Regions from separate parts of the Streptomyces sp. NPDC002911 genome, predicted to be linked through region 3. Evidence: riboswitches for the same ligand, from Rfam matches in the RefSeq annotation. Region 3 holds a riboswitch; each other region holds the start of a gene.
The links. A riboswitch is a leader RNA that binds a small molecule or an ion and turns the genes downstream of it on or off. The one in region 3 is predicted to bind cobalamin.
Positions count from the first base shown of each region.

Region 1: another riboswitch for cobalamin. It lies ahead of ACWD04_RS21460 (energy-coupling factor ABC transporter permease); the one in region 3 lies ahead of ACWD04_RS06425 (ABC transporter substrate-binding protein).
Region 2: another riboswitch for cobalamin. It lies ahead of ACWD04_RS01315 (ribonucleoside-diphosphate reductase subunit alpha); the one in region 3 lies ahead of ACWD04_RS06425 (ABC transporter substrate-binding protein).
Region 4: another riboswitch for cobalamin. It lies ahead of ACWD04_RS29130 (cobalamin biosynthesis protein); the one in region 3 lies ahead of ACWD04_RS06425 (ABC transporter substrate-binding protein).

Region 1 covers NZ_JBSFUO010000013.1:172,491-180,023, reverse strand. The annotation lists gene ACWD04_RS21475 (energy-coupling factor ABC transporter ATP-binding protein) at 810-1,655, opposite strand; gene cbiQ (cobalt ECF transporter T component CbiQ) at 1,652-2,401, opposite strand; gene ACWD04_RS21465 (energy-coupling factor ABC transporter substrate-binding protein) at 2,408-2,776, opposite strand; gene ACWD04_RS21460 (energy-coupling factor ABC transporter permease) at 2,776-3,483, opposite strand; cobalamin riboswitch at 3,514-3,697, opposite strand; gene ACWD04_RS21455 (GNAT family N-acetyltransferase) at 3,883-4,710, shown strand; partial or broken gene ACWD04_RS21450 (salicylate synthase) at 5,186-7,533, shown strand, end outside.
Region 2 covers NZ_JBSFUO010000001.1:297,300-304,832, forward strand. The annotation lists gene mctP (monocarboxylate uptake permease MctP) at 1-826, shown strand, start outside; gene ACWD04_RS01310 (GNAT family N-acetyltransferase) at 999-1,499, shown strand; cobalamin riboswitch at 1,552-1,675, shown strand; gene ACWD04_RS01315 (ribonucleoside-diphosphate reductase subunit alpha) at 1,817-4,213, shown strand; gene ACWD04_RS01320 (ribonucleotide-diphosphate reductase subunit beta) at 4,213-5,229, shown strand; gene ACWD04_RS01325 (hypothetical protein) at 5,226-5,435, opposite strand; gene ACWD04_RS01330 (helix-turn-helix domain-containing protein) at 5,517-6,491, shown strand; gene ACWD04_RS01335 (D-Ala-D-Ala carboxypeptidase family metallohydrolase) at 6,528-7,265, opposite strand; gene def (peptide deformylase) at 7,436-7,533, opposite strand, start outside.
Region 3 covers NZ_JBSFUO010000003.1:250,127-257,659, forward strand. The annotation lists gene ACWD04_RS06410 (PRC and DUF2382 domain-containing protein) at 1-829, shown strand, start outside; gene ACWD04_RS06415 (ABC transporter ATP-binding protein) at 891-1,724, opposite strand; gene ACWD04_RS06420 (FecCD family ABC transporter permease) at 1,721-2,770, opposite strand; gene ACWD04_RS06425 (ABC transporter substrate-binding protein) at 2,800-3,846, opposite strand; cobalamin riboswitch at 3,904-4,090, opposite strand; gene ACWD04_RS06430 (hypothetical protein) at 4,166-4,336, opposite strand; gene ACWD04_RS06435 (acyl-CoA dehydrogenase family protein) at 4,333-6,183, opposite strand; gene ACWD04_RS06440 (carbohydrate kinase family protein) at 6,230-7,180, opposite strand; gene ACWD04_RS06445 (type B 50S ribosomal protein L31) at 7,297-7,533, opposite strand, start outside.
Region 4 covers NZ_JBSFUO010000031.1:11,328-18,860, reverse strand. The annotation lists gene ACWD04_RS29155 (hypothetical protein) at 1-1,076, opposite strand, end outside; gene ACWD04_RS29150 (alpha/beta hydrolase) at 1,262-2,401, opposite strand; gene ACWD04_RS29145 (class II aldolase/adducin family protein) at 2,471-3,130, opposite strand; gene ACWD04_RS29140 (anion permease) at 3,375-4,637, shown strand; gene ACWD04_RS29135 (hypothetical protein) at 4,650-4,874, shown strand; cobalamin riboswitch at 5,023-5,151, shown strand; gene ACWD04_RS29130 (cobalamin biosynthesis protein) at 5,280-6,224, shown strand; gene ACWD04_RS29125 (cobyric acid synthase) at 6,221-7,533, shown strand, end outside.

The DNA of each region.
Region 1 (7,533 bases), on a different contig from region 3:
CTCGGCATGACCCCATGACGACGAGTCCCGCAGGACCGTGGACAAGGGGCAGGTCTCCGAGCGCCTGGGCTCAGCTCAGCAGCGGAACACCTGAAGTACGGGGGAGGAGTGCGCGGTCGAGGATCTGGAGGCGTGATGGGCGTTGCCCATCGCCGCGACGGCGGCCGGAGCGAGCGCGCCGCCGACGTCGCTCGTCACCGCGGAGCGCGAAGGGAGTTCGGGAGCGGGAACGGTCGCGGAGCGATGCCGGTCACGATGGCGCAGAAGGCCGTTCGGCTCGCCCCCGCGATCGGATGTGCCACAGGCCCCGTACTCCCCGTACCCCCCGTGCGCGGCTCCCACGCTCGCATTCGCCGGAGTGTCCCCCCGCATTTCCGAAGCGTACGCGTGCACATCTGTTGACGGCGTGCCGGAGGACGGGGCCAATAGGAGGCCCATCAGGAACGCGAGCACGCACCGGACCGCCGCTGCTCGCACCCTTCACCTCCTGCTGTGCTTTCGCTCCTCCTTCGCGACGCTAACAGGCCGGAGGGATTATGGAGTTAACCCTTTGTGAAGAGTCCGAAAGTAGATGCCCATCGAGCCGAATTATGTGGCGGAGCCCTGTGGCCTGGGATGTGCCTCACTATCGGTTCTCAGTATTTGAGATCAACTGTGCCTGTGTGGCTCATGCATATGTCGGTCGAGCGATTTCGGTCCTATTCGTACGTTCGTTCGCATCGTGAGTGGCTGTTAACTCGCGAGAAAGGCAGTCGGCGTTTATCGAAGGCCCTATGCGGTGCGTTTACGCCGAACAGGCACGAGTGGAGTCAGTCGTCGGTCGGCGTGGCGAAGCCCGCCGCGAGCTGTTCCGGGGTACGGGGGCCGGGAGTCGCGCCGTCCAGCAGACCGTGCGCACGCAGCATCCGGGTGGCCGCTATGCCCCACGGCAGCCGCAGCCCGGCATCCCGCAGGAGATCCGTACGGGCCAGCATCGTGGGCGCGGATCCGGCGCGGACACCCGCAGGGGTGAGGAGCGCGGCGTCGTCGGCCCAGCGCAGGGCGAGATCGACGTCATGGGTGGCCATCATGACGGTGGTGCCACTGTCGCGCAGGGAGCCGAGCGTGGCGAGCAGCCGTTCCTGACCGTCCGGATCGAGCCCGGCGGTCGGCTCGTCGAGGATCAGCACACGGGGCCTCATCGCGATCGCACCCGCGATGGCCGTCCGTTTGCGCTGCCCGTAGGAGAGAAGGTGGGTGGGCCGGTCCGCCAGGGCCGTGATGTCGAGGGCGGTGAGCGCCTCGTCCACCCGGGCCCGCACCTCGGTGTCGGGCAGACCGAGGTTCAGTGGTCCGAACGACACGTCCTGGGAGACGGACGCGGCGAACAGCTGGTCGTCGGGGTCCTGCACCACCAGTTGGACGGTGGTACGCAGCAGGGTCAGCCCTCTTCGGTCGTACGTGACCGGACGGCCCTCGACCGTCAACTGCCCGTCGCGCGGACGCAGTCCGCCACTGAGAAGCCGCATCAGCGTGGTCTTCCCACTGCCGTTCCGGCCGAGCAGGGCGAGCGCACGCCCTTCGTGCGCCTCGAAGTCGAGGCCGCTCAGCACGGCAGGGCCGTCCTCATAGGTGAAGGACGCGCCCCGCAGGGCGAGCAGTACGGACTCGCTCAAGACAGGGTCCTTTCCAGGGCGAAGGTCAGGGCGGTGAGGGCCCCGAGCAGTGTGACGCTCACGGCCACGAACCGGACGGAGACGGGGGTCGCAGGCACCAGGACGCGCAGGGTCCCGTCGTAGCCGCGCCCGGCCAGCCCCGCCTGGAGCCGCGCCGCGCGGTCGAAGGCCCTGATGAACGCGGTGGCTCCGAGCCCTGCCAGGGACCGCCAGGCGGCCGCCCGAGAGGTATGTCCGAGCCTGGCCGCCTGGGCCTCCCTGATGCGGCGCACCGAGTCGAGGAGCAGAAAGCTCATGCGGTACGTCACCAGCGCGACGTCCACCACCGGTGCGGGCACCCCCGCCCTGACCAGGCGAGGCAGCAGGTCGGACATCGGGGTGGTGAAGGCGAAAAGCAGGACGCCCAGCGAGGCGGCCGAGGTACGCAGCAACAGCTCCCCGGCGCGGACCGGCCCCTCGTCGGCCAGGGTGACCGGCCCGCCCGGCCCGCCGATCTGGATGAGGAGTGTGGCCGCCCCGGTGACACAGAAACCCAGGGGCACCCGGTACGCCCGCCACAGATGGCGGACGGTCACTCCCGCCGGCCCCAGCAGCACGGCGAGGGAGGCGACGAGGACCAGGGCCGCGCCGGGCCAGGGCGGCAACGAGATCGCCAGAATGGTGAGCCCCAGGCCGAGCACGGCTTTGTCCGCGGGATGGCGGCGGCGCCAGCGACTGCTGTGCGCCGCCGCGTCGATCGGCAGCACGTGTGCTCAGTTCCCCCGGGTCGCGGGGTCCCCGGCATTGTCTGCGGCGCCACCGCCGTCCCGCTGCGCCGTCGCCCCCAGCTCGCCCTGACGGCGCCCGCGCCGCAGTCCGAAGTAGTAGGCGAGGACGCCCGCGCCGAGTGCGGCCTGCAGGGCGAAGAGTGCCGACTCGATCTCGCCGGACGGCGGTTCGTACAAGGGGGCGAACCAGGGTTCGTAGTCGGGATCGATCTCGGTGATCGCCGTCTCGGCCTGGGCGTCGGAGCCCGCGAACGGCTCTTCCTCGCCGTCACCCAGGCCGAGAGCCAAAGGCAGAACGGCCAGGGCGGCCACGACGAGCAGCAGAAGGGCGTTGATCTTCGTGTCCCTGTTCATCACGCCACCGCCTCGGTCTCGGCTGTCCCGGTCCGGGTCTGCCTGCCGGTGAGGAACACGCCGAGCCGGGTCAGATCCCTCTTGCTGGACTGGACGAGGAGTCGCATCACCAGCACGGTCAGAAGTCCTTCGCTCACCGCGAGAGGGATCTGCGTGACGGCGAAGATGGAGCCGAACTTGGTGAGCGCACCAAGAAATCCGGTGCTCGGGTCAGGGAAGGCGAGCGCCAGCTGCATGCTGGTGACGCAGTAGGTGGAAAGGTCGGCGACGAATGCGCCGGAGAACACCGCAACCATCAGCGGCACGCCGTACCTGCGCAGCAGCTTGTAGACGGCGTATCCCGCCCAGGGCCCGACGATCGCCATCGAGAAGACGTTGGCGCCGAGCGTGGTCAGGCCGCCGTGGGCGAGCAGCAGCGCCTGGAACAGCAGGGTGATGGTGCCCAGGACCGCCATGATCGGCGGACGGAACAGAATGGCCCCCAGCCCCGTGCCTGTGGGATGCGAACAACTCCCCGTCACGGAGGGAATTTTCAAAGCGGAAAGAACGAACGTGAAGGCCCCGGAAGCCCCCAGAAGCAGCGTGCTCTCAGGGTTCTCCCTGACTTCACGTGTAAGGGACCGGACTCCGTGGACGACGAACGGCGCGGACGCGACACCCCAGACGATCGCGTGCGCCGGAGGCAGAAAACCCTCGGCTATGTGCATGACTCAGCAGACCCTCTCCAGCACCTCGTGGATGGTTGAAGTGCCTTGGCCGGTCTCCTGGCTTACGGGTACCACCGCCCGAACTCCGCCTTCCCGGGTCACAAGGACCCAGTGGCTGCCCGCAGGGGCCGGAGCCGGACTTCCCGATCACAGTGGCGAGGGCCGCACCGGCATCGCACCGGATTTCCCGTTCACCAAGGCGAGGCGACAGTAGTGCCAGGCGGGGGCGAAGACAAGCGGGGGCCGTCCCGGAGGCGTGCCCAGGCCATGGCGGTCCGCTCGCGGACATGTTGCCGGCCGTCACCTCCGGCTCCGTCAGGACGCGTGGCGGCCCCGCGCCAGGACACTGATCCGAGTGAAAGTCACGTGCAATGCCTTACCCCTGATGAGGAGAACCACTTGACGCATCGAGTGGACGGTGCCGTCGGCGCCGTCGAACGTTCCGGGCCGGAATCCAACGCGTACGCCTACCTCAGGTACCTCGCGTCCTCCCCACTCGTCCGGCTGGACCTCGAACCGGACTGCGCACTGCTGAGTGCGCCGACCCGGGCGCGCCCCTACAACACCGTGTTCGCAGCCACTTTCGCGCCGGACGGCCTGGAACGCCGACTTAGGGAGGTCGCGCGGATCCATGCCTCCAAGGGCCTCGATGCGGTGTGGTGGCTCGGGCCCGCGGCCACACCGGCCGGCCTGGCCCGGTCGCTGGCGCACGCGGGCTTCCGGACGATGCCGTCGATCCAGCTCATGTCAGCACCGCTGACCGCGAGGATTCCCGCCCCGGAGGGGGCGGGCTCGCACTCCGGGGCCCGTGTCGTGCGCGTGCGCTGCGAGTCGGAACTGGCCGACTTCGTCTCCGTGCACCGGGCGGCCTACGAAATGTCCGAGGCCGAGGCGGACTTCACGCGGTGCGTATGGGAGTCGTTACCGCTCACCGAAGAGGCGCCTCTCCGGCACTTCCTCGTCAAGCGTGGCGCCGAGGTGCTCTCCGCCGCCTCGGTGTTCTCGTACGGAGGCGTCGGCGGCCTCTACAACGTCGCCACCATTGCGTCCGCACGGCGCAGGGGGCACGGACTGGCCGTGAGCCGGGCGGCGCTGGCGGACTCCCGCGCCCGCGGGCTGCGGACGATGACCCTGGGCGCGGAGCCGGGCGCTGTGGAGATGTACCGGCGGCTGGGGTTCGTCGTCACGGGCGAGCTGGCGAGGGCCGCCGTGGCTCCGGCGCCATGAGCGGGAAGAGATGATCCGAAAGTTGAATATGAATATCGTGATCAATTGCTGTGGAGGTGGTGACGGCACCGACGTCACTCGATGACGCAGGGGAAGGAGTCCGCGTGAGCGCGACGAGCGGACCGGCCGGACCGGAGCGGGTCAGTGCAGAGCGGCACCTCTGCGTGGGGGCGGGGCAATGCGTGCTCGCCGCACCGGCTGTCTTCGGCCAGGCCGTCGACGACGGTCTGGGCCTCGCGTACTGGACGGCACGCCGCCAGCTGCCGAACTGCCCGCCGTACGCGATGCCGTGTGGGCGTGTCCGTCGGGTGCCGTCGCCCTGCGCCGGGACGCGGTGCACTGATCCGCACGGTCTCCGGCTCGAAGCGCCTCCGCGAAGATCCGGGTGCCGGTGCCCCGCACCGGCCTGCGGGCGGCCACCGCCCGTTCCCCGTCCCTCTCATCTCTGATCAGTACCTCGTCAAGGAGAAGCACCTCCAGACAGTTCGACCGCCGTGCTTTCCTGCGCCGCAGCGCCACGGGAGCCGTGGCCCTGGCCGTGGGGCCCGGCTTGCTGGCGGCGTGCTCGACCGATGACCCCTCCACCTCCGGGAAGGGGCGCGCCGGCTCCTCACCGCGCACGGGTGGCACGCTCCGTGCGGCCTTCGTCGGGGGCGGCGCCTCCGAGACGCTCGACTTCTTCAACGGCCCCTCGGCGTTGGATCTGGTCCGCGCCCGCGCCTGGCACGGCACCCTCGGAAACCTCGATCCCTCCGCCCCGGACGGCGTGCGCTACGGCGTGCTCAGGGGGATCGACATATCCGAGGACCTGTCCACGTACACCCTGCACGTCCGGCCTGGCGTCCGCTTCACCGACGGATCGACGCTGACCTCCGCGGACATCCTGCATTCGCTGTCCGCCCTCGCGGGCAGGAACATGCTGCCCGTGTACAAGCTGGCCGCCGTGAACTTCGACCTTTCGGCCGCAAGGGCGGACGGTGACCTCAAGGTCGTCCTGCCCACACTCCGGCCCGTAAGGGACGGCCGCATGATCCTGTGTCAGGGGAACTTCCTGATCGTCAAGGACGGGACGCGGCGCTTCGCCGAGGGGATGCCCAGCTGTGGGCCCTTCCGCCTCGGCGAGTTCACGCCCGGCCACCGCCCACCTGCTGCGGACCTTCATCAGCTCGCGGCCTTAGGCCGGACCGCCGAAGGCTACGGAGCGCTTGACGACGCCCTGGTCGCGGAAGCGCGTGCGGACCGCCGTCTCATCGTCCGGGGCCTGCCCGGCCTGGTCTCCTTCGCCTTCGCCGCCCGGCTGGTTTTCGCCCTGTTGCTGGCAGCGCGCGTGTCCTGGCAACTGGACGGCTCGCTGACGGTCCCCACCCTGCTAGCGCTCCTGGTCCTGACGGCCCGTCTGGGCGACAGCCTTTCGGGGGCGGCCGACGTCGGCGCAGGGGCGTATCGCCCGTGACAGCCTGGAGCGACTCGCCGCGGTTCTCGACGAGCAGTCATTCCCGCAGCCCGCCGAGCCCCAGGTACCCCAAGGGGCCGAAGTCCGTTTCGAAGGAGTCGAGTTCCGTTCCGCCGAGCAGGAGAAGGCCCAGCAGGAGGGGCGCGCCACCCGCTCACGTACTCAGCGACGTGAGCTTCCGGCTGCCCGCAGGCAGCATGACGGCTCTGGTCGGGCCGTCAGGGGCGGGCAAGACCACCGTCGCCAGGCTGCTCGCCCGCTTCTGGGACACCACCGGCGGCACCGTCCGGGTCGGGGGCGTCGATGTACGGGATATCGCACCCGAGGAACTCGCCGCTCACGTCTCCCTGGTGTTCCAGGACGTCTATCTTCGAGGGCACGACAGAGGACAACGTCAGGATCGGAGCCCCGGACGCCGGTCACGAGCTGCTGGCCAGGGCCTCGGCATTCTCCGGGGCTCGACCGGGTGATCGAGGAACTGCCCGCCGGCTGGGCCACCAGGGTGGGGGAGGGCGGTAGCGCTCTCCGGCGGCCGGCGTCAACGCGCCGCCGACCTGCTCGCCGAGTCCTCCGCCTCCGTCGCCGGGCCCGCTTCCGGCGGGGTGGCACCGGACCGGGCCGAACAGCTCGTCACCGGCGGTACCGCGGTCTACGGCGAAGCGGTCGCCCGCACCATCGCGGACATCCGGGCGGGTCTGTTGGAGAAGGCCGTCGTCTCGCGAGCGGTCGTGCTGCCCGCCGGACCGGTCGCCGACTTCGCCGCGACCTATCTCGCCGGACGGCGGGCCAACACTCCCGCTCGCTCCTTCCTCATCGACCTCGGCGGACGCAGGGCGGCCGGATTCAGCTCGGAGACGGTCCTGGAGGTCCGGCAGGACGGCCGGGTCAGCACGCAGCCGCTCGCGGGCACCCGAGCCCTGGGGGAAGATCCGGCGGAGAACGACCGGCTGCGGGAGGAACTCCTCACGGACCCCAAGGAAATCCACGAGAACGCCGTCTGCGTACGGCTCGCCTGTGACGAGATGGCGGCGGTCTGCCGTCCCTGGTCCGTCGTGGTCGAGGAGTTCATGACGGTCAGGCCACGCGGTTCGGTGCAGCATCTCGCCTCGCGCGTCACGGGCCGGCTCCGGCCCGGTACCGGACCGTGGGCCGCCTTCGCCTCGCTCTTCCCCGCGATCACCGCCACGGGCTCGCGGAAGCGCGCTGCACTGAGCGCGCTGGCGCGATACGAGGACGGGCCCCGGGGCCTGTACGGCGGCGCGGTCTTCCGAGGGGGCACGGACGGTTCGCTGGACGCGGCCCTGGTCCTTCGCACCCTGCTGGGTGAGGGTGACAGGACGTGGCTCCGTGCGGGTGCCGGCGTCACAGGC
Region 2 (7,533 bases), on a different contig from region 3:
CATGTACCCGCACTCGATCACGGCGACGCTCTCCAGCCGCAGCCGTGAGGTGATCCGGCGTAACACCACGATCCTGCCGCTGTATTCGCTGATGCTGGGTCTGCTGGCCCTGCTCGGTTTCATGGCGATCGCCGCCGGGATCAAGGTGGACAACGGCCAGCTCGCGATCCCCCAGCTGTTCGAGAACATGTTCCCCGACTGGTTCGCCGGCGTGGCCTTCGCCGCGATCGGGATCGGTGCCCTGGTGCCGGCCGCGATCATGTCGATCGCCGCGGCGAACCTCTTCACGCGCAACATCTACAAGGACTTCATCAAGCCCGACGCGACCCCGGCACAGGAGACCAAGGTCTCCAAGCTGGTCTCGCTGCTGGTCAAGTTCGGCGCGCTCGCCTTCGTCCTCACGATGGACAAGACGGTCGCGATCAACTTCCAGCTGCTGGGCGGCATCTGGATCCTCCAGACGATGCCGGCCCTCGTGGGCGGCCTGTTCACCCGGTGGTTCCACCGCTGGGCCCTGATCGCGGGCTGGGCGGTCGGCATGATCTACGGCACGGTGGCCGCGTACGGCGTCGCCAGCCCGACGCAGAAGCACTTCGGCGGGTCCTCGAAGGAGATTCCGGGCATCGGCGAGATCGGCTACATCGGTCTCACCGCGTTCGTGCTGAACCTCGTCGTCGTGGTCGTACTGACCTTCGTCCTCAACGCGGTGAAGGCCCCGGCCGGTGTGGACGAGACCTCGCCGTCCGACTACACGGCGGACGCGGGCGACCCCGGAGTCAAGGTCGAGCTCCCGCCCGCCACGGTGGGCTCCCCGGGCGGTCACTGACCCCACAGCAGTCCTCACGCGCGACGTCCGTCCCGGCAGGGTCCGCCCTGCCGGGACGGCGTCGTTCCATGCGGTGCCGTTCCATGCGGTGCCGTTCCATGCGGTGCCGTTCCATGCGGCGGCGGGCCGGAAATCGGGGGCGCGCACATCTCGGCTGCGGCAGACTGCGCCCATGGACGTATCGATCGGACCGGTCCGGCCGGCTCAGTTCGAGGAGCTCGGCGAGATCACCGCGCAGGCGTATCTCGGGGACGGGCTGCTGGACTTCGGCGCCGAGGACCCCTACCTGGAGCAGCTCCGCGCGGTGGAGCGGCGGGCGGCCGAGGCCGAGGTGCTGGTCGCCGAGGACGCGGGCGGCCGCCTGCTGGGAGGCGTCACCTACGTCGCGCCCGGCAGCCCCTGGGCGGACATCGCCGGGGAGGACGAGGCCGAGTTCCGGATGCTGGCGGTCTCGCCGGAGGCACGTGGACGTGGTGCGGGCGAGGCGCTCGTACGGGCCTGTATCGACCGGGCACGAGCTGCCGGAGGGCTCCATGGGGTCGTCCTGTCGACGCAGCAGTCCATGCTGGGGGCCCACCGGATATACCGGCGCCTCGGCTTCGTACGAACCCCGGAGCGGGACTGGTGCCCTCTGCCGGACCTACCGCTCCTGACGTTCCGGCTGGAGCTCTGACCCACCACGACACAACATGTGGGGGCTGCTTCGATAGGCAGCCCCCACATGTATGCTCGACCTCGCTGTCGCCGCAGGGGAATCCGGTGTGAATCCGGAACTGTCCCGCAACGGTGTGATCGGTATGCTTTCGCGCATCCCGAAGTCCGAAGACCTGTCGACAGTGCGTCCGGCTCGACCGAACCGGACGCCGAGACGTCCGGGCCCCGCGGAGGGCCGGTGGACGCCGTGCGCCGTGCCGCCCCCTCCCCCGGGCGCCGCCGTGCCCGGCTGCCCCGCTCCCCGCAGGCCCTGAGCCGAGCGAGGGATAGCCCCCAGTGACCATCGCGCCCGCCGATCCGGTTTCAGCCGCGGAACCCGAAGGCCGCACGGCCGAAGCACCCGGGACCGCTCTGCTGCGGACCCTGACCGACCTCACCGCCGATCTGCCCGACACCGACCCAGGCCGGGTGGCCGCCGCCGCGCTGCGCGGCCGCAACGCGCGGTCGGACGAGGCCGAGCTGCGCTCGCTGGCCACCGAGGCGGCCGCGGGCCTGATCTCCGAGGACCCGGCCTACTCCCGGCTCGCCGCCCGGCTCCTCACCCGGGCCGTCGCGGACGAGGCGGCCGGTCAGGGCGCTGTCTCCTTCTCGGCATCGGTCGCTGTCGGGCATCGCGAGGGCCTGATCGCGGACCGTACGGCCGAGTTCGTCACGCTGCACGCCGCCGCGCTCGACGCGCTGGTCGACCATGCGCTCGCCGACGGCGCCGACGACCGCTTCGGCTACTTCGGGCTGCGGACGCTGCACAGCCGCTATCTGCTGCGCCACCCGCTCACCCGTGAGGTCGTGGAGACCCCGCAGCACTTCTTGCTGCGTGTCGCCGCCGGCCTCGCCGAGGACACCTCCGAGCGCGCCTTGGAGGAAGTGGCCGCGCTGTACGGCCTGATGAGCCGGCTCGACTACCTGCCCTCCTCCCCCACCCTCTTCAACTCCGGCACGCGCCACCCGCAGATGTCGTCCTGCTACCTGCTGGACTCGCCGCTGGACGAGCTGGACTCCATCTACGACCGCTACCGCCAGGTGGCCCGCCTCTCCAAGCACGCGGGCGGCATCGGTCTCTCGTACTCCCGCATCCGCGCCCGGGGTTCACTCATCCGGGGCACCAACGGGCACTCCAACGGCATCGTGCCGTTCCTCAAGACGCTCGACGCCTCGGTCGCCGCGGTCAACCAGGGCGGCCGGCGCAAGGGCGCCGCCGCCGTCTACCTGGAGACCTGGCACGCGGACATCGAGGAGTTCCTGGAGCTGCGCGACAACACCGGCGAGGACCAGCGGCGTACGCACAACCTCAATCTGGCGCACTGGATCCCGGACGAGTTCATGCGCCGCGTCGACGCGGACACCGAGTGGTCGCTGTTCTCCCCGGCGGACGCTCCCGAACTGGTGGACCTGTGGGGCGAGGAGTTCGACGCCGCCTATCGCGCCGCCGAGGCCAAGGGGCTGGCCCGCAGGACCATGCCGGCCCGTGAGCTGTACGGGCGGATGATGCGGACGCTCGCGCAGACCGGGCAGGGCTGGATGACGTTCAAGGACGCCTCCAACCGGACCGCGAACCAGACCGCCGAGCCGGGCCGCGTCGTGCACTCCTCGAACCTCTGCACCGAGATCCTGGAGGTCACCGACGACGGCGAGACGGCCGTCTGCAACCTGGGGTCGGTCAACCTCGGCGCGTTCGTCGCCGACGGCACCATCGACTGGGAGCGGCTGGACGCCACCGTCCGTACCGCGGTGACCTTCCTCGACCGGGTGGTGGACATCAATTTCTACCCGACCGAACAGGCCGGCCGGTCCAACGCCCGCTGGCGCCCGGTGGGTCTGGGTGCGATGGGCCTGCAGGACGTCTTCTTCCAGCTGCGCCTGCCGTTCGACTCCCCCGAGGCCCGCGCGCTGTCCACGAGGATCTCCGAGCGGATCATGCTCGCCGCCTACGAGGCGTCCTGCGACCTCGCCGAGAGGTCGGGCCCGCTGCCCGCCTGGTCCGAGACCCGCGCCGCCCGGGGCGTGCTGCACCCGGACCACTACGACACCGCGTTGAACTGGCCTGAGCGCTGGGACGCGCTGCGCGCCCGGATCACGAAGAGCGGGATGCGCAACTCCCTGCTCCTGGCCATCGCGCCGACGGCGACCATCGCCTCCATCGCCGGCGTGTACGAATGCATCGAACCGCAGGTCTCGAACCTCTTCAAGCGCGAGACGCTCAGCGGGGAGTTCCTCCAGGTCAACGCCTACCTGGTGGACGAGCTGAAGAAGCTCGGCGTCTGGGACGCGCGGACCCGGGAGGCGCTGCGCGAGGCGAGCGGCTCCGTGCAGGGCTTCGCCTGGATCCCTGAGGACGTACGGGCGCTGTACCGCACGGCGTGGGAGATCCCGCAGCGCGGTCTGATCGACATGGCGGCGGCCCGTACGCCGTTCCTCGACCAGAGCCAGTCGCTGAATCTGTTCCTGGAGACGCCGACGATCGGCAAACTCTCCTCGATGTACGCGTACGCCTGGAAGCGAGGGCTGAAGACGACGTACTACCTGCGTTCGCGCCCGGCCACCCGCATCGCCCGCGCGGCGTCCGGGACGGCCGCCACCGCTGCCCCGATCCCCGTACAGCAGGCTTCCGCTCCCGACGCGGACGCGATCGCCTGCTCCCTCGAAAACCCCGAGTCCTGCGAGGCCTGCCAGTAATGAGTCCCGACGAGAACAAGAACCTGCTCGACCCGGGCTTCGAACTGACCCTGCGTCCCATGCGCTACCCGGACTTCTACGAACGCTACCGGGACGCGATCAAGAACACCTGGACGGTGGAGGAGGTCGACCTCCACTCCGATGTCTCCGACCTCGCCAAGCTCTCACCCGGTGAGCAGCACATGATCGGCCGGCTGGTCGCGTTCTTCGCGACGGGCGACTCCATCGTCTCCAACAACCTGGTCCTGACGCTCTACAAGCACATCAACTCGCCCGAGGCGCGGCTGTATCTGTCACGTCAGCTGTTCGAGGAGGCCGTGCACGTCCAGTTCTACCTGACGCTGCTCGACACCTATCTTCCGGACCCGGAGGACCGCGCGGCGGCCTTCGACGCGGTCGAGGAGATCCCGTCGATCCGTGAGAAGGCGCAGTTCTGCTTCCGGTGGATGGACTCGGTCGAAAAGATCGAGAGGCTGGAGACGAAGGCCGACCGCCGGCGCTTCCTGCTCAACCTGATCTGCTTCGCCGCGTGCATCGAAGGCCTGTTCTTCTACGGCGCGTTCGCGTACGTCTACTGGTTCCGCTCGCGTGGTCTGCTGCACGGTCTCGCCACGGGCACCAACTGGGTTTTCCGTGACGAGACGATGCACATGAACTTCGCCTTCGAGGTCGTCGACACCGTCCGCAAAGAGGAGCCCGACCTCTTCGACGACGCACTCGAACAGCAGGTCACCGACATGCTGAAGGAGGCCGTCGAGGCGGAACTGCGGTTCGGCAGCGATCTGTGCGGCGAGGGCCTGCCGGGGATGAACACCGAGTCGATGCGTCAGTACCTGGAGTGCGTCGCCGACCAGCGGCTCGCCCGGCTCGGCTTCCCCGCGCTCTACGGTTCCGAGAACCCGTTCTCGTTCATGGAGCTCCAGGGGGTGCAGGAGCTGACGAACTTCTTCGAGCGCCGCCCCTCCGCGTACCAGGTGGCGGTGGAGGGGTCCGTCGGCTTCGACGACGACTTCTAGACCCTCGCCCAGGACCGGAGGTACGGGCGCCGCGTGGCCGTGACCGGTTGCGCGGCGTCCGTCCTTTCCGGGGGCTGTGCCCGGCTGCGTTGTGCCTCCCGCAGCGCACGGTCGATACGGCGCTCCCGCGCCAACCCGACGAGCGCGGGCAGCAGGACGAGGGCGAAAAGTGCCGCTATGAATAGGTAGCTCTGGAATACGTTCATGGCTCCACTGTCGTCCGTGCGCCCGGATTCAGGCAGTGGCAGGACTGTCACACACCATCGAATTGCTGCCACACTGACGTCATGCTGAAGAATGTCGCCGCCCTGCTGCTCGACGAAGTCCATCCCTTCGAACTCGGCGTCGTATGCGAGGTGTTCGGGCTTGACCGATCCGAGGACGGGCTGCCGGTCCACGACTTCGCGGTGGTGTCGGCGGAAGGACCGGTCCTGCGGACACACGCCGGGTTCACCATCAGCACCCCCTACGGGCTGGACCGCCTGGAGGAGGCCGATCTCATCGCCGTACCCGCGGGGAGCCACTACATCGACCGGGAGTACCCCGAGGAGGCCCTCGACGCCCTGCGCCGGGCAGTCGAGCGCGGCGCGCGGGTGCTGAGCGTCTGCTCCGGCGCCTTCGTCCTCGGCGCGGCCGGGCTGCTGGACGGCCGCCGCTGCACCACCCACTGGAGGCACTCCGACGAGCTGGCGCGCCGCTTCCCGAAGGCCGTCGTGGAGCCGGACGTGCTCTACGTGGACGAGGGTGCGGTCATCACGTCGGCGGGCACGGCCGCGGGCATAGACGCCGCACTGCACCTGGTCCGCCAGGCGCACGGCCCCGCCGTCGCGAACGCCATCGCACGCCGCATGGTGGTCCCCCCGCACCGGGACGGGGGCCAGGCTCAGTACGTCAAGCGTCCGCTGCCTCGCACCCGGTGCGACACGGTCGGCGACACCCTCGCCTGGATGGAGCACCACCTCGACCAGGAGATGACCGTCGAACAGCTGGCCGCTCAGACCCATATGTCGCCCCGGACCTTCGCCCGCCGTTTCCAGCAGGAGACCGGCACCACTCCGTACCGCTGGCTGCTCCGGCAGCGGGTGCTGCTGGCACAGCATTTGCTGGAGACCTCGGACGCGACCATGGACACGATCGCGGGGCAGACCGGCTTCGGGAACGCGGCGGCGCTGCGCCATCAGTTCGTACGTTCGCTGGGCACGACCCCGAACGCCTACCGCCGCACCTTCCGGGGGCCGGCGGACATGACCGAGGCCGCGTGACCGAGGCCGCGCGACCGGGCGGACCCCGGAGTGCCGTCAGATACCGCAGGCGGAGGCCGACCAGAAGTGACCGGGCCCCTGGTTCACGTGGATGTGGTCGCTGTGGCCGGCGTAACCCGGGCCGAGGATCCCGTTGAACCCGTGGTTACGTGCCTGCTTGGCGATGGTGCACAGCGAGTGCGGCCCGGAGCCCAGGTCGACGGCGTCACCGTAGAGATGGCGGCTGTTCGCGGCTCCGCCGACCGCCGCGTTGCAGGAGGTGGACCGGAAGCCACTGGTGACCCGGAGGGGCTGGTCACCCAGCGCGTGCCGCAGGGCCTGCAGCTTCCACATGCTGCTCAGAGCGTTGGCCCTGGCCGTGCCTGCGGCGACCGCTCCACCCGCCCAGGTGCTGTTGCACGTGTTGAGCTCGGGGTAGGTGAAGTTGACGGGGGTGCAGTCGTCGTCCTGGAGCGCGTAGAGCTTGGACTGCGTAGCCGGTCCGGCGATCCCGTCCGCGGCGAGGCCGTACGCGGACTGGAAGCGCTTGACGGCGGCGGTGGTGGCGGGGCCGTACGAGCCGTCGACGGCCAGCACGGAGTTGTATCCCGGATAGCCGGCCACCCGGATCTGGAGCTGGGTGACGTCATTGCCGGTGGCGCCGGGCGACAGGGTGCGGGTCCAGGTGTAACAGCCGTCGGCGTGCGCGGTGCCGGCGGTGACAACGGCACCACCGACAGCAAAAGCCATGGCCATGACAAGGGCGAGCAGCAGATGTGCGGTACGTCTGAGCATGGGTCTCCCTGCGAGGTGAGGCCTGGATAGGCGTGGGGACGAGCGTGGCGGACAGGCCGACGTGCGTCAACTACACCTCGGAGAACACTGGTTGACGAAGCCCTTCGCTCTCCCGCATCACCGGGGCGGAGAGGGCCCCGCGCGCGGCGAGGCGCCTCTCCGTACGGAAGTCAGTCGTTCGGGACGACTTCGTAGCGCGGGGTACCCTCCGCCATCTGCTTCAGTGCGTCCTTGCGGTCCCGCTTCGAGAGCCGGTCGATGTACAGGT
Region 3 (7,533 bases):
CGGCATGAAGGAGAGCTTCGTCCCTCTGTCGGGAGCCCGCCGCGTGGGCTCCGACCTGCACGTCTCGCATCCGAAGGACCGCGTCAAAGAAGCCCCCCGGGTGGACGCCGACGCGCACCTCTCCGTATCGGAGGAGGAGGAGCTGTACCGGCACTACGGGATGACCAGGAAGGCCACCGGTACCGCCGGGGCGCGCGGCGACGCGCGCACGACGTCCGGGACCGGAACGGGAGCCATGGGAGCCGCCGGTGCTGCCGGTGCTGCCGGAACCGCTCGTACCACTTCGGCCGGCCAGACGAAGGCCACCGGCACCACAGCCGGCGCGGGGAGGCACCGCGACATGGACACCTCTTCCACGTCGCGCCCGCTCGCGGGAGCCGGAGCCGAGCGGTCCGCCGCGGGCGCCGGAGGCCGGGAGGACATGATCCGGTCCGAGGAGCATCTCCAGGTCGGCACGGAGGAGTACGAGAGCGGAAGGGCCCGGCTGCACAAGTACGTCGTGACCGAGAACGTCACCCGGACGGTGCCCGTGTCCCACGAGGAGGTACGCGTGGTGCGCGAGCCTATGCAGCCCGGCGAGGAGGGAACAGGCATGAAGGGGCGCGAACTCGGCGAGCAGGACGTCGAAGTCACCCTGCACGCCGAACGAGCCACCGTCCGCAAGGAGGCGGTCCCTGTGGAGCGGGTCCACCTCGAAACCAGCAAGGTCACCGAGCAGAAGGAAGTCTCCGCCGAACTCCGCAAGGAGAAGATCGACTACGCGGACGGCAAGGACACGGGCAGCGGCAAGGACATGGGCGGCGAGTTCGGCCAGGGACGTCGTCGCTGACCCCTCACACAGACGGCGGCGAAAGGCCGCACGACAGTATCGAGGGGCGGACCCGGGCGGTTCACGGGCCCGCCCTCTCGTCGCACTTCTGCCGACCGTGGACGGCTTCTCCCGGCAGGAACCGCACCGACGGGCGCCCGTCGGGCCCTTCCGGCGTCACCACCGCGCGTACGCGGTAGACATCGGCGATGAGTTCCTCGGTGATCACCTCCGAGGGCGTTCCGCCTGCCACCACTCGGCCTTCCCGCATGACCGTGACCCGGTCACAGAACATCGCGGCCAGATTGAGGTCGTGCAGCGCGACCACGGCCGTGACGGGCAGCGCGGCGACCAGCGACAGGAGTTCCAGCTGGTGCTGGATGTCCAGGTGGTTCGTGGGCTCGTCCAGCAGGAGTTCGCGCGGCTGCTGGGCCAGGGCGCGGGCGATCTGGACGCGCTGGCGCTCGCCCCCGGACAGGGTGTGCCAAAACTGTCCGGCGCGGTCGGCGAGTCCGGTGCGCGCAAGAGCCTCTCGTACAGCGCCCTCGTCCTCGGGGCGGGGCGCGGACCAGGCGCGCCGGTGCGGGATGCGGCCGAGGCGTACGACGTCCAGCACACTCAGGTCGACCTGGGTCACCGCGTGCTGGTCGACGACGGCCACGCGGCGGGCCACACCTCGTCGGCCGGTCTCGGCGAGGGTACGGCCATCGAGGGTGACGACGCCCGCGCCGGGAGTGAGGACACCCGCCATCACCCGCAGCAGCGTGGTCTTGCCGGAGCCGTTCGGCCCCAGGAGTCCGACCGTGGTGCCGGGCGGCGGCGCGATGCTCACGTCGTCGAGGACGATCCGCCCGCCGGCCTCCCTGCTGACCCGTGCGGCCCGCAGGCCGTCACCGGGAGTGCCCGCCCGGGTCATGCGTTTCTCCTCGTGCGGTAGAGGACCAGGACGAAGGCGGGCACCCCGATGAGGGAGGTGACGACTCCGACCGGGACCTCCTGCGGGTCGAGGACGGTCCTGGCCAGGGTGTCGACCCAGACGAGGAACACGGCTCCGGTGAGCGCGGTGACCGGCAGCAGCCTCCGGTGCCCGGACCCGGTCAGTGCCCGGGCGGCGTGCGGCAGGACGAGACCGACAAACCCGATGGCGCCCGCCGAGCTGACGAGGGCCGCGGTCAGCAGCGCGGTGGTGCAGAGCAGCACGATCCGGGTGCGGGCCACGTGCACCCCGAGGGCGGCCGCGGCGTCCTGCCCGAAGGCGAAGGCGTCGAGGGTACGGGCATGGCCGAGGCAGATCAGCAGGGTGACGGCCAGCACGGCGGAGCACATCCACACGTCGCCCCAGCCGACCCCGCTCAGCGAGCCGAGCAGCCAGAACAGCACGCCCCGGGTCTGTTCGGCGTCGGCCGCGGTCATCACGACGAACGAGGTGAGCGCGGAGAAGAGCTGCATGACCGCGACCCCGGAGAGGACAACCCGGTCGGTGGAGCCGCCGAGGAGGTGACTGAGCATCAGGACGAGGACGAACGAGCACAGGGCCCCGACGAAGGCGCCGCCCGAGATCGACACCGCTCCCCCGCCGACGCCCAGGACGACGACCACGACCGCCCCGGTGGACGCGCCGGAGGAGACACCGAGGACGAAGGGGTCGGCGAGCGGGTTGCGCAGCAGCGACTGCATCACGGTGCCGCACACCGCCAGCCCGGCCCCGCACACCGCGGCGAGCAGGGTACGGGGCATGCGCAGATTCCAGATGATGCCGTCGCGTATGGGGGTCAGTCGCCCATCGGTGAGGCCGAGGTGGGAGGCTACCGCGAACCAGACGTCGGGGACGGAGATGCGGGCGGGTCCGATCGTCACGGCCACCGCGACCGACAGGAACAGCAGGGCGGCCCCGGCGCTCCAAAGGACACCGCCGCGTAGGAACCGGGTTCCTGCGGCCGGAAGGACTGCGGGTGGCTGCACGTTCACGACCGGAGCGCGTTCGGTCTTCGTCACCCCGCGAGTCCGAACGAACGGAGCCCCGCGGCGACGCGCTCCACGCCCTCCACGGTCCGGATGGTCGGGTTCATGGCCTGGCCGCTGAGCAGGACGTAGCGCTTGTGCCGGACGGCGTCCAGATTCTTCGTGGCGGGGTTGGACTCCAGGAACTCGATCTTCTTCTCGGCGCTTTCGGCCGTCTGCGACTTACGGGTCAGGTCGCCGATGACCAGCACGTCGGGATTCCGGTCGGCGACCGTCTCCCAGTTGATCTGGGGCCATTCCTCGTGCGTGTCGTCGAAGACGTTCTCCGCGCCGAGCTTCTCGGTGATGATGCCGGGCGCACCGCAGCAGCCCGCGAGGTAGGGGGCTTCGGCGTTGGCGAACCAGTAGAGCAGGGTGGCATCGGAAGCGTCGATGTCCGCAGTCGCCTTGTCGATGCGGCCCTGGAGGCCGGTGATGAGCTTCGCGCCCCGCTCCGGAACGCCGAACACCGCGGCCAGGTCGCGGACCTCGTCGTAGACCGGGTCCATGGTCAGAGGCTCGGCTCGGGAGCCGTCGCTGCTGCCCGCGTGGTCCTTGCCCATGCAGTCGGAGGGTGCGAGGTACGTCGGTACGCCCAGTTCCTCGAACTGGTCGCGGGTTGCCACACCGCCCTTGCCTAGGGTGGATTCGAACGAGGCGCTGACGAAGTCGGGTTCCTCGGCGAGGACCTTCTCGGAGGAGGGCTGGCTCTCGGCGATCCGGGGCACGGTGGCTTCGTCCTTCTCCAGCCCCTTCATCACCGGGTCCGTCCAGGTCGCGGTGCCGGCGAGCCGGTCCGCGAGGCCCAGGGAGAGCAGGATCTCCGTCGATCCCTGGTTGAGGGAGACGGCGTGACGCGGTGCCGCGTCGACGGTCACCGTACGACCGCAGTTCTTCAGCGCCACGGGGAAGCCGGGGGCGGGGCCTTCCTGTGCCTCACCGTCGGACGCACTCCCGCCTCCGCCACAGGCGGCGAGGAGGACGAGTCCCGCGATGAGGAGGGCGGTTCGGCGTATGGTGCTGGCGATGGGCGACACGGAGTCCTCGGCGTCTCTGGGCTCATGCGCGGAGCCCGCTACGGTGTTCCGCTCCCGGTACGGAAGCGGGTACCAGCAGGTCTTCGGACTCGGGTTCGTCCGGACGGGGCGCCTTCCCGGTGCACCCGAGGGTGTCCCAGTGGCACTTGCCCCGCCCGTCCCCCTCACCGCTGCGCGTCAGCTCCGGATTCGCACCGGATTCCCTGACTCCACGTGGAGTGTGACTGGCGTCTGCAAGTTATCACGCGGCGCGTCGACGGCCTCGGGAGCCGTCGGCCGGTACGGGTCGGGCTCCGCCTCGTACCGGCCGTCGGGCGGTTCAGCGCTTGGGGTGAACCGATTCGCCGCCTTGCGTCTGCGGCTTCCCGCGCCGGCGGGCGAGCACCGACACCGTGCCCCAGTAGGCCAGCAGAACGACGCGCAGGCCGATGATCTCCAAGCGCTCCCCGAGGCGGCCGGACACGGTACGCCCCTTGGCCACGGAGCTCATCGGGCGTCCGCCCTGGTGGTGTTCCAGGGGCCGTGGGGATCGTCGTACGCGTTCGCGTACCCCGGTCCGGCGATCGGCCAGTCGGCGAGCAGTTCCTCGGGCAGGGCGAAGGATTCAGCCAGTTGCGGGGCGTGCGCGGCGACGGCCGCGATCAGCTGTTCGGCGGTCTCGGCCAGGGCCTCGACCTGATCACCGCTCAGGAACCCGGCGGCCAGCAGATCGCCGCTGTTGCGGGCCACCCATTCGACGGCGAACAGCCGCTCCAGCTCTCCCAGCCGGTCCCTGGCGGCGCCCTCGGGCAACGCCGCGCGGGCCTCGGCGTAGGCCGCGGCGGCCTCCCGGCACGCGTAGGCCTCGACCCCGCGCAGGGCGGGGCCCGAGGCGGCGTTCCACCGCTCGAGGAGGTCGGAGTCGGGCGCCCGCTGCGCGCGGGCCCGCGCCCGGGCGAACCAGATGTCCTGGACCGCGGCGAGGAGCCGGCCCAGGAAACGTGGGTCGTCCAGGTCACCGCGGTGCGGGGCTCGGCCCGGGGCGTCGTCCTGGTGGGGCTCGGCGGCGAAGAGCATCTCGGCCGCCGCCTTGGCATACAGGGCGATGTTGTCGCCCTCCGCGGTAATGGCTCCCTCCACTCCCGTGACGAGCTCGGTCATGCCGTTGTTCTCCAGCAGGGCCTGCGCGCCGCAGCGTTCACGGCTCTCGACGATGACGTCACGGGCCCGCCAGGTGATCCATGCCTTGGCTACATCGACGAGTCTGCCCGTGTCCGTCCGGACGTCCTCGTCCGTACAGGCCTCCCAGCGCTCCTGTGCCCTGCGGTAGAGCAGGCTCATGGCGAAGACCGTGGCCATGGCCGAGGCGAGCGGTCCGTGGTGGGACCGATGGGCGTTGACGGGCACCGGCGGCTTACCGCGGGTCCCGGAGATCAGCCGGTGGCCGCCGTAGCGCACGGCGACCGCCAGGGTCGCGCGAGCCGAGCCCGCCGCGCAGGCGCTCATGGAGATCCGGCCGGGGGTCACCCGCCCGATCGAGGTCAGGAAGCGCCGCCGCCTGTCACCCGGTCCCGTGCTGAACTTTCCTGGGGAGTCGCTCTCTTCGCCGGATCCCAGCAGTGCGTCCCGCGCAACGAACAGCCGGTCGAACGAGGTCAGGCAGTGGTCCACCGGGCTGCCCATCCGGGCCGGAAGCCGCCGCACCCGGACGCCCGGCAGCGCCTGTTCGTCGTCGGTGAGCGGCACCAGGAAGAGGCGCACCCCGTGGTCCGAGCCGTCGGCGACCAGGCGTGCGGCCACCAGTCCGGACTTGGCTCCGCCCGCCGGGCTGGTGTTGGGCATGAACTTCTGCGCGCCCGCGTTCGGGGTGTGCAGGACGAATCCGTCCCTCTCCCGGTCGTACGTCGCAGTGGTCTCCATGGCCGCCGCGTTGTTGCCGTGTGCCACCTCGGTGCAGAGGAAAGTGCCGATGCGCCGCATCGTCAGATAGTCCGACAGGTCACGGCGACCGGAGCATTCGTGATCGAGGAGACTGCCGAGGAAGAGGTTGTAGTGGATGCCCGCCACGGTGGTCAGCGCTGGGTCCACCGGGCCCAGCCACGCGTGCAGGGCGGCCAGCGCGCGTGGGTCGGAAGCGAGGCGTGCTCCGCTGTCGAGGGAGAGGTTGAGGATCCGCAACCGGTCGTAGGCGAGTTCCAGTCGCTCTTCGGGCGTACCGCCGACGGGGCGGCGGAACGGTTCTGTGCTGATCAGCCGCTGCCAGAATCCGTGCTCGCGGCGGAAATCCGGGCCGAGGAGGACGCCGGTCAGCAGTTCGGTGGTGGACGGTGGGCCGGTGTCGGTAAGGGTCACGGTCATAACGAAATGAACGACCGGGGTACGGGCGAGGACACCCTGGACACTGTCACCGCTCCGGGACCGGCGCGCTGGTCAGGGCCTCTTTCAGCTCCTCCTCGTCGGGAGGCAGCGCACCGGCCCGTGCGACGGTCACTGCGGCCGAGGCCACCGCGTGGCGCAGCACGTCGCCCAGAACGGCGTCGTCCAGGGAGCGCAACCGTGCGCGGCCCCGCGCTCCGAGCAGTCCGTGCGAGGCCAGGGCGTGCAGTGTGCCCGACATGAAGGCATCGCCTGCCCCCACCGTGTCCGCGACCCGTACGGGCGGCGCGCCGATGCTCACCGTCGCGCCCGGCAGGAATGCCACTGCCCCTCCGGCGCCCCGGGTGACCAGGACGACCGCCGCGCCGGAGCGCAGCCACCGCTCGGCGGCCTCCTCCGGGGCCTCGTCCGGATACAGCCATCGCAGGTCCTCGTCGCTGGCCTTGACGATGTCACTCAGCGCCGCACAACGCTCCGCCCGGTGTACCGCACGGGCATGGTCACCCATCAGCGCGGGCCGCACATTGGGGTCGTAACTGACCGTCGCCGCTGTCCGGAGTGACCGGACGAGGTCCAGGACGGTGTCCGCGCCGGGCTCCAGGGCGGTGGCGACGGACCCGGTGTGGACATGCTGGGGCGGCTCCCCGGGCTGCTCCACCGGGCCCAGCGTCCAGGTGATCTCGAAGGTGTACGCGGCCCGGCCGGCCTCGTCGAGGCACACCGTGGCGGCCGGGGTGGGCGCACCGCTCCCGTCCGTGAGGACCCGAACCCCGGCCGAAGCAAGGTGGTCCTTGATCAGCCGCCCGTGGGAGTCCTGGCCGAGCTGGGTGATCAAGGTGGTGCCCAGCCCCAGCCTGGCCAGACCGTACGCGACGTTCGCGGGGCTACCGCCGGGATGGACCCGGTCCGGCGCGCCCGGCAGCCGGACGACGTCGGCGACGCATTCGCCGATGACCAGCAGGGCGGGGCTGTCGGGCATGAGGAGCGGGTCTCCTGGGGAACGCGGGCGGAGGTGGCCGGCGGAGCACTACTGCCACAAGGCTCACGATTCTGCCCGGTGCGCAGGACCAGCGGGGATCCGGGGGTCAGGAGGGTTCAGGAGGCTTCCTTGCCGCTTTCGTCCCCGTAACGCCGCTCAAATTTCGCGACCTGGCCCTCCGTGTCGACCACCCTCGCCTTGCCGGTGAAGAACGGGTGGCTCTCGGCGGAGATCTCCACATCGATGACCGGATAGCTGTTGCCGTCGTCCCAGTCGATGGTCTGCTCGCTCGACGCGGTGGACCGGGTCAGAAAGGCATACCCGGCGGAGCTGTCACGGAAGACCACGGGGCG
Region 4 (7,533 bases), on a different contig from region 3:
TCGACCCAGAGCCAGGTGGCTTCCTCGCGGCTGAGGACGTCCTGGGCGTCGTCCGGGTCGGTCCCCTCGTACTCGGCGAGCCAGAGCAGCGCGTACGGGCGCAGCGGCGCTTCGGTGACGACGGAGCGGACGACGGGCTCGGCGGGGGCGCCGACGACGCGCAGCGCCTCGAAGGCGAGGCCGCGCAGCAGGGCGTCCTCACCACGGGCGACGGCCAGCAGTTCGGCCACGGCGCTGCCGACGGGCCGGGCGGCCAGCCAGGCCCGGTATTCGGCGCGGGCCGGGCCTGGGGTGAGCCGTGCACAGCCGAGCAGCATGTCGGCCGCGGGCTGCTCGATGTTGCCGGCCGGGCTCTGGGCGGCTACGCAGATCTGCTCCAGCTTGACCCAGACCGCCCAGTTGCCCAGCGGGGTGAGGGTGGCGTGGCCCGCGCCGAGCGTGAGTGCGCCGACGGAGGCGAGACCCTCGAGGGCCCAGTCGAGCAGCATCGCGTTCAGGTCGGCGGACTGCCCGCCGGCGGGTGCGGTCTGCTGCTCCGGCCCGTACGGCACCTCGCACCGCTCCTCGTGGAGTTCCGCGACGCGCTGACCCAGCAGGTCGAGGAGCGCGGGCACGGTGACGGCGCCCGCCGAGAGCTGGAGGAGGGAGAGCACCTGGGGCACGGCCTCTACGGCTTCCGCCACCGCGGTGGCCTCGATGCCGTCGGGTGAGGCGTGGACGAGCGACCAGGCGTCGAAGAGCGCCACCCAGCCGCGGAGCACGGCGGAGTCGTCGCGGTCCCAGGCTCGCAGGCGCCAGCCGGGGCGGGCGGTGTCGCCGTGCATCTCGATGAGGCCGGCCAGCCTGGCCCGGTCCCAGCCGGCCATCACCTGATCCGGGGACAGTCCCAGTGCGGCGGCTGCCCGTTCCAGGGCCTGGGCGGCGAGCGGGACGGAGCCCGGGCTCGTGCCGTCCGCCGCCCAGTGGGCGATGCGCACGGCGTCGGCCAGTACGGCCCTGGCCTGCCGTGCCAGTTCCGCCGGTGGCGGCGTGCCCTCGGGTGGTCGGGGGGCCGGCCTGGTGCGCCGGGTCGTCACGGCCTTACGGGCGGTCGCCTGGGGTCGTGGGCGGACAAGTCGCAGCCTGGAGTCGCGCGGGGTACGGGACGTCACGAGGAGCAGTCTTGCCTCTGACGGGCCGAAAGCCCAAACGGAAGCCGTGTCACCCGGATACGGGAGGCACCGGGACCGGGGCACCAACCGGGCGGTTCCGCCTCATCAGCTCACATCAGGGGCGTGAGGAAGCGCCGGAGCGCCTCTTCGTAGCCGGCCGGGTCGGCATTCCACATCGCGGCATGCGGAGCATGCGGCACGGAGTGCAGGGTCACCAGGTCGGGGCGGCGTGCGGCGAGTTCCCGGGACTCCTGCCACGGGGCCAGGGTGTCCCCCGGGCCGTGGACGATGAGCGTGGGCACGTGCAGGGCCGTCGGCACCGAGGTGTCCAGGAGCGGGGCGCCGTGCAGCCCGGTCTGGCCCTGGGCCGCCCGCACGGCCAGCGGCAGCAGCGCGGAGGGCACGCCCCGGGCCGAGGCGAGAGCGCGCAGGGTGGTCTTCCAGTCCAGGACCGGGGAGTCCAGGACGAGGCCGCTGATGCGATCGCGGAGGGCGGAGTCGACGGCCGCGTGCAGGGCCATCGAGGCGCCCGAGGACCAGCCGTGGAGGATGACGTTCTCGGCGCCGTAGCGCACGGCGTAGCGGATGGCCGCGTCGAGGTCGCGCCATTCGGACTCACCGAGGTGGGCGAGGCCGTCCGGGGAGCGCGGGGCGCCCTCGTCACCGCGGTAGGCCAGGTCGAGCACGGGAAGCTGCTGGGCGTGGAGGAACCCCATCACATTCATGGGGTGGTCCCTGGTGGCGCCGAGTCCGTGCGCCGTGATCACCCAGGTGTCGCGGACTCCGGGCACGAACCAGGCGGGCAGGGCGCCGAGTTCGCCGGGGACCTCGACCTCCTTGTAGGCGAGGCCGAGGGCGGTGAGCGGGTCGCCGCGGTGGAGCTCCGGGGTGAGGCGGACCCTGGCGCCGGGCTTCAGGCTGCCGAGGGTCACGCGTTCCAGCCGGCGTACGACGGTGTCCGCGGAGGCCGCGGTACTGCCGGGCGGCTGTTCGACCACCGGGCCGACCACCGCGTGGACGCCGCGGCCGGTCAGTCCGTACGTACCGGGGCGCAGCGCGGTGAAGGAGCGGGTCAGGGTGATCTGCCCGGCCGCGGTGGCGTGCACGGTGAGCCGGCGGTCGGCCGGGAAGGGGCGTGGCGAGGGCGCCCCGAGGGCGACGTCGCCGGCGTAGCGGCCGACGGCGACCGCTGCCGCGCCGATGCCGAGGATCGAGGTTGCGGCCACTGCCGCCGCTGTTGCCGGGCGCACGGCTCCAGTGTCCCGGGCTGCGGCGCGGGCTGCCAGTGGGCATCGGCCGTACGGTGCCGGGCGCCGGGCTCAGCCGGGCTGGCCGTACCCCTCCAGGGCGTCCTGCACGTCGCGCAGCTGGGCCGGGGTGAGGAGGCTCGGCCGGTGGCCCGGCACGGAGCTCGCGGTGAGCCAGAGCCTGCACATCCATTCGAGCTGGGCGGTGCGGTCGTAGGCCTCGTCGAGGGTGGCCCCGTAGGTGACGGTGCCGTGGTTCCGCAGCAGGCAGGCCGTGCGGTCGCGCAGGGCTGCCAGCATGTTGTCGGCGAGCTCCCGCGTCCCGTAGCGCGCGTAGGCGGCGGTGCGGACGGGGCCGCCGAGCATGGCGGCGGCGTAGTGCACGAGCGGCACCTCGGCCACGAGGGTGGAGACAGCCGTGGCGTGCACGGCGTGGGTGTGGACGACGGCTGCGGCGTCGGTGTCGCGGTAGACGGCCAGGTGGAGCGGGAGCTCACTGGTCGGCACCAGGTCACCCAGGACCTGACGCCCTTCGAGATCGACGCCGACCGCGTCACCGGGGCCGAGCCGGTCGTAGGGCACCCCGCTGGGGGTGACCAGCACGGTGCCGCCGACCCGGGCCGACACGTTGCCCGAGGTGCCGACGACCAGGCCGTCCGCCGCCGTCCGCCGGGCCGTCTCGACGACCCCGCCCCATGTCCGCTCGATCGCGTCCGTGCGCACGTCACTCATGCGGGGGATTCTAGGGTCACGTGATCGATGTCTCCTCAAGGGGAGATATCGGGCATGAGGAGGGCGGCGGCCAGGGGCGGGACCGGTTCCCGCACCGGCGCGGGGCGTACGGCCGCCCGGTCGCACACAAGCGGAATCGACGTACGCGCTTGGGGTCACCATGCCGCCCTGCCCAGTTCACCTTCCGTTCACCCTGGTTGACTACGTTCCACGTGCCAATGACGTCGAACGATTGCCTGGGTAAATGGAACACATCACGCTGCTGCTCGCGATCGTGATCGTGACAGCTCTCGTGTTCGATTTCACGAACGGTTTCCACGACACCGCCAACGCGATGGCCACCACCATCTCGACCGGCGCGCTCAAGCCCAAGACAGCGGTGGCCATGTCCGCCGTTCTCAACCTCGTCGGCGCCTTCCTGTCGGTGGAGGTCGCCAAGACGATCTCCGGCGGGATCATCAATGAGAACGGCCTCAGAACCGAGGTCATCTTCGCGGCGCTCGTCGGCGCCATCCTGTGGAATCTGCTGACCTGGCTGGTCGGCCTGCCCTCAAGTTCCTCCCACGCACTCTTCGGCGGCCTCATCGGCGCCGCGGTGATGTCGGCCGGCTGGTCCTCGATCAACGGCGGCACCGTCGTCACGAAGGTCCTGCTGCCCGCGATCGCCGCGCCTGTCGTCGCCGGTCTCGCCGCACTGCTGGCCACGAAGCTGACGTACCGCCTGAACCGGAAGATCACGGACCCGGCCCAGCTGAAGTCGACCGCCAAGGGGTACCGCGCCGGTCAGATCGCCTCGGCCGGTCTCGTCTCGCTCGCCCACGGCACCAACGACGCGCAGAAGACCATGGGCATCATCACCCTGGCCCTGGTCACCGGCGGCGTCCTCTCCCCCGGCTCCAACCCGCCGGTCTGGGTCATCGCCTCCGCGGGTATCGCCATCGCGCTGGGCACCTACCTCGGTGGCTGGCGCATCATCCGCACCATGGGCAGCGGCCTCACGGACCTGCGTCCGCCGCAGGGCTTCGCGGCCCAGACGAGCGCGGCCACGGTCATCCTGGCCTCCTCGCACCTCGGCTTCTCGCTCTCCACCACGCAGTCCTGCTCCGGCGCCGTCATGGGCGCCGGCCTCGGACGCAAGGGCGGCACGGTCCGCTGGTCCACCGCCACCCGGATGTTCGTCGCGTGGGGCCTGACCCTGCCGGCCGCCGGTCTGATCGGTGCGGGCTCCGAGTTCCTGACCAAGCAGGGCCCCTGGGGCGTCGCGGTGGTCGCAGTGATCCTCGTCGCGGGCTCCGCCGCCATCTGGCTGCTGTCGCGCCGCAAGCCGGTCGACCACACCAACGTCAACGCGACCGAGGACGAGCCCGCGGGCGTCGTCACGGACGCCATCGCGGCCGTCAGCCCGCCGCCCGTCGGTGGGGCCTCCACCGAGCTCAAGACCACCATCCACGCTCCGGCCCCCACGGCCGAGACCCCGGCCGATCCGGCCCGGCCGGCCACGGTGTAAGGACAGATCCGCATGAACATCGACTGGGCAGCTCTCGCCTCCGTCTTCGGCGTCAGCCTCGTGGTCACCGTCGCACTGGTCGGCCTCTTCACTCTCGGCATCATCGGCCTCGCCAAGCAGACTCCGACGGCTCAGGGCGGCGGCGGGGCCGGCGTCCTGACACGCACCGGCGCGTACGCCTGCTTCGGGCTGTGCCTGGCGGCGGTCGCGTACGGGATCTATCTGATCGTCGCCTGACCTCCGCGCGGGCGCGCACCGGCCGGACACACCACGTGTGTGTCCGGCCGGTGTGCGTCTGAGCACATTGAAGCCTCGCAGGTCAGCGGCAGGTTGACGGGCGTTCGCGGCGCATGGTGGACTGCCGGAGCCGTTTACGGCGACAGGAGAGGAAGCCGGTGCGAATCCGGCGCGGTCCCGCCACTGTCACCGGGGAGCAGCCTCCACACGGAAGTCACGGTCCGCCACCGCGGGCTGGAAGGCCGGAGGAACTGCGGATCCGGGAGCCAGGAGACTCTCGTCGCCGGTCACGTCGAACCAGGGCGCGGACCCTGAGTGAGGACATACGCCATGTCTGGCTGCCCTGCGTCGGTCGCCGCACCACCCGCTGTGAAGGCCCTTCGAGGCGCGACGGCCGGCTGAGCGGTGCGAGCCGACCGCATCTTCGCGTACGGCGCCGCCGCCGGTCTGATCGGTGACCTGCTGCTCGGTGATCCCCGGCGGGGCCACCCCGTCGCCGCCTTCGGGCGTGCAGCGGCGGGTGCCGAGAGCCGGCTGTGGCGCGATCACCGCGGCTGGGGCGCCCTGCACACGCTCGTCTGTGCCGGGGGCGCCACGGGAGCGGCCGCGCTGGCCGCCCGTGCCGTGCGGAACCGTCCCGCCGCCGCCGTGGCGCTGACCGCCGCCGCCACCTGGGCCGTCGTCGGGGGCACTTCGCTGGGCCGCGAGGCGCGCGCCATCGGCGGGGCGCTGGCCGTGGGGGACATCGAGCCGGCCCGGGAGCGGCTGCCGCATCTGTGCGGCCGTGATCCGCAGTCGCTGGACGAACAGCAGATCGCCCGCGCGGTGGTGGAGTCCGTCGCCGAGAACACCTCGGACGCCGTCGTGGGAGCCCTGGTGTGGGGCGCGCTCGGCGGGGTGCCCGGGCTGGTGGCCTTCCGGGCCGTCAACACGCTCGACGCCATGGTCGGCCACACATCGCCCCGCTACCGGCGCTACGGCTGGGCGTCGGCCCGGCTCGACGACGTCGCCGGCTGGCCCGGGGCCCGGCTGACCGCCGTGCTCGCCGTGGCCGCCGGGGGCCGCCCGCGCGAGGCGGTCCGGGCCTGGCGGGCCGACGCGGGCCGGCATCCCAGTCCCAACGCGGGCCCGGTGGAGGCCGCGTTCGCGGGTGCGCTCGGCGTACGGCTGGGCGGCACCCTCGCTTACGGCGGGCGGGTCGAGCACCGGCCGGTGCTCAACGGCGAGGCCGGGCGGGACGTGCGGGTCACGGACATCGAATGCGCGGTGCGGCTGTCGCGCCGGGTGAGTGTGCTGGCCCTCGCCGTGTGTGCGGCGGGGCGGCTGGCCATGGGACGGAGAGTCACATGAGCGGCGGGCTGCTGGTCGCGGGTACCACTTCGGACGCGGGCAAGAGCGTCGTCACGGCCGGGATCTGCCGGTGGCTGGTGCGTCAGGGAGTCAAGGTCGCACCGTTCAAGGCGCAGAACATGTCGCTGAACTCGTTCGTCACCCGGGAGAACGCGGAGATCGGCCGGGCCCAGGCGATGCAGGCGCAGGCCGCCCGGGTGGAGCCGTCGGCTCTGATGAACCCGGTGCTGCTCAAACCCGGCGGCGACCGGTCGAGCCAGGTCGTCCTGATGGGGAAGCCGGTCGGCGAGATGAGTGCGCGCGGCTACCACGGGGGGCGCCAGGAGGCGCTGCTGGGGACGGTCGTGGACTGTCTGGAGCAGTTGCGGGGCACGTATGACGCCGTGATCTGCGAGGGGGCGGGCAGTCCGGCCGAGATCAATCTGCGGCGTACGGACATCGTGAACATGGGCATCGCCCGGGCCGCGCGCTTTCCCGTGCTGGTGGTCGGCGACATCGACCGGGGCGGTGTGTTCGCCTCGTTCTTCGGTACGACGGCGCTGCTGAGCCCTGAGGACCAGTCGCTGATCGCCGGGTACCTCGTCAACAAGTTCCGCGGTGACGTGTCGCTGCTGGAGCCCGGTCTCGACATGCTCCTCGGGCTCACGGGCCGGCGGACGTACGGGGTGCTGCCGTACGCCCATGGGCTGGGTATCGACGAGGAGGACGGGCTGCGGGTATCGATGCGCGGCACCGTACGGGAGTCGGTCGTGGCGCCGCCGCACGGCGAGGACGTGCTGCGGGTCGCGGTGTGCGCCGTACCGCTGATGTCGAACTTCACCGATGTGGACGCTCTGGCGGCCGAGCCGGGGGTGGTGGTCCGGTTCACGGACCGGGCGGAGGAGATCGCCGACGCGGACCTCGTGATCGTGCCCGGGACGCGGGGCACCGTGAAGGCGCTGGCGTGGCTGCGCGAACGGGGGCTGGCCGACGCGCTGCGGCGGCGGGCCGCCGAGGGGCGGCCGGTGCTGGGGATCTGCGGCGGGTTCCAGGTGCTGGGCGAGCGCATCGAGGACGACGTCGAGTCGCGGGCCGGTCTGGTCGAAGGGCTCGGACTGCTGCCCGTGCGAATCCGCTTCGGCCTGGAGAAGGTCCTGGGGCGGCCCGTCGGGTCAGCGCTCGGGGAGCCGGTGGAGGGGTACGAGATCCATCACGGGGTCGCCGAGGTGACTGGCGGCGAACCGTTCCTGGACGGGTGCCGGGTGGGCTCGGTCTGGGGGACGCACTGGCACGGGTCGCTGGAGAGCGACGCGTTCCGGCGGGCGTTCCT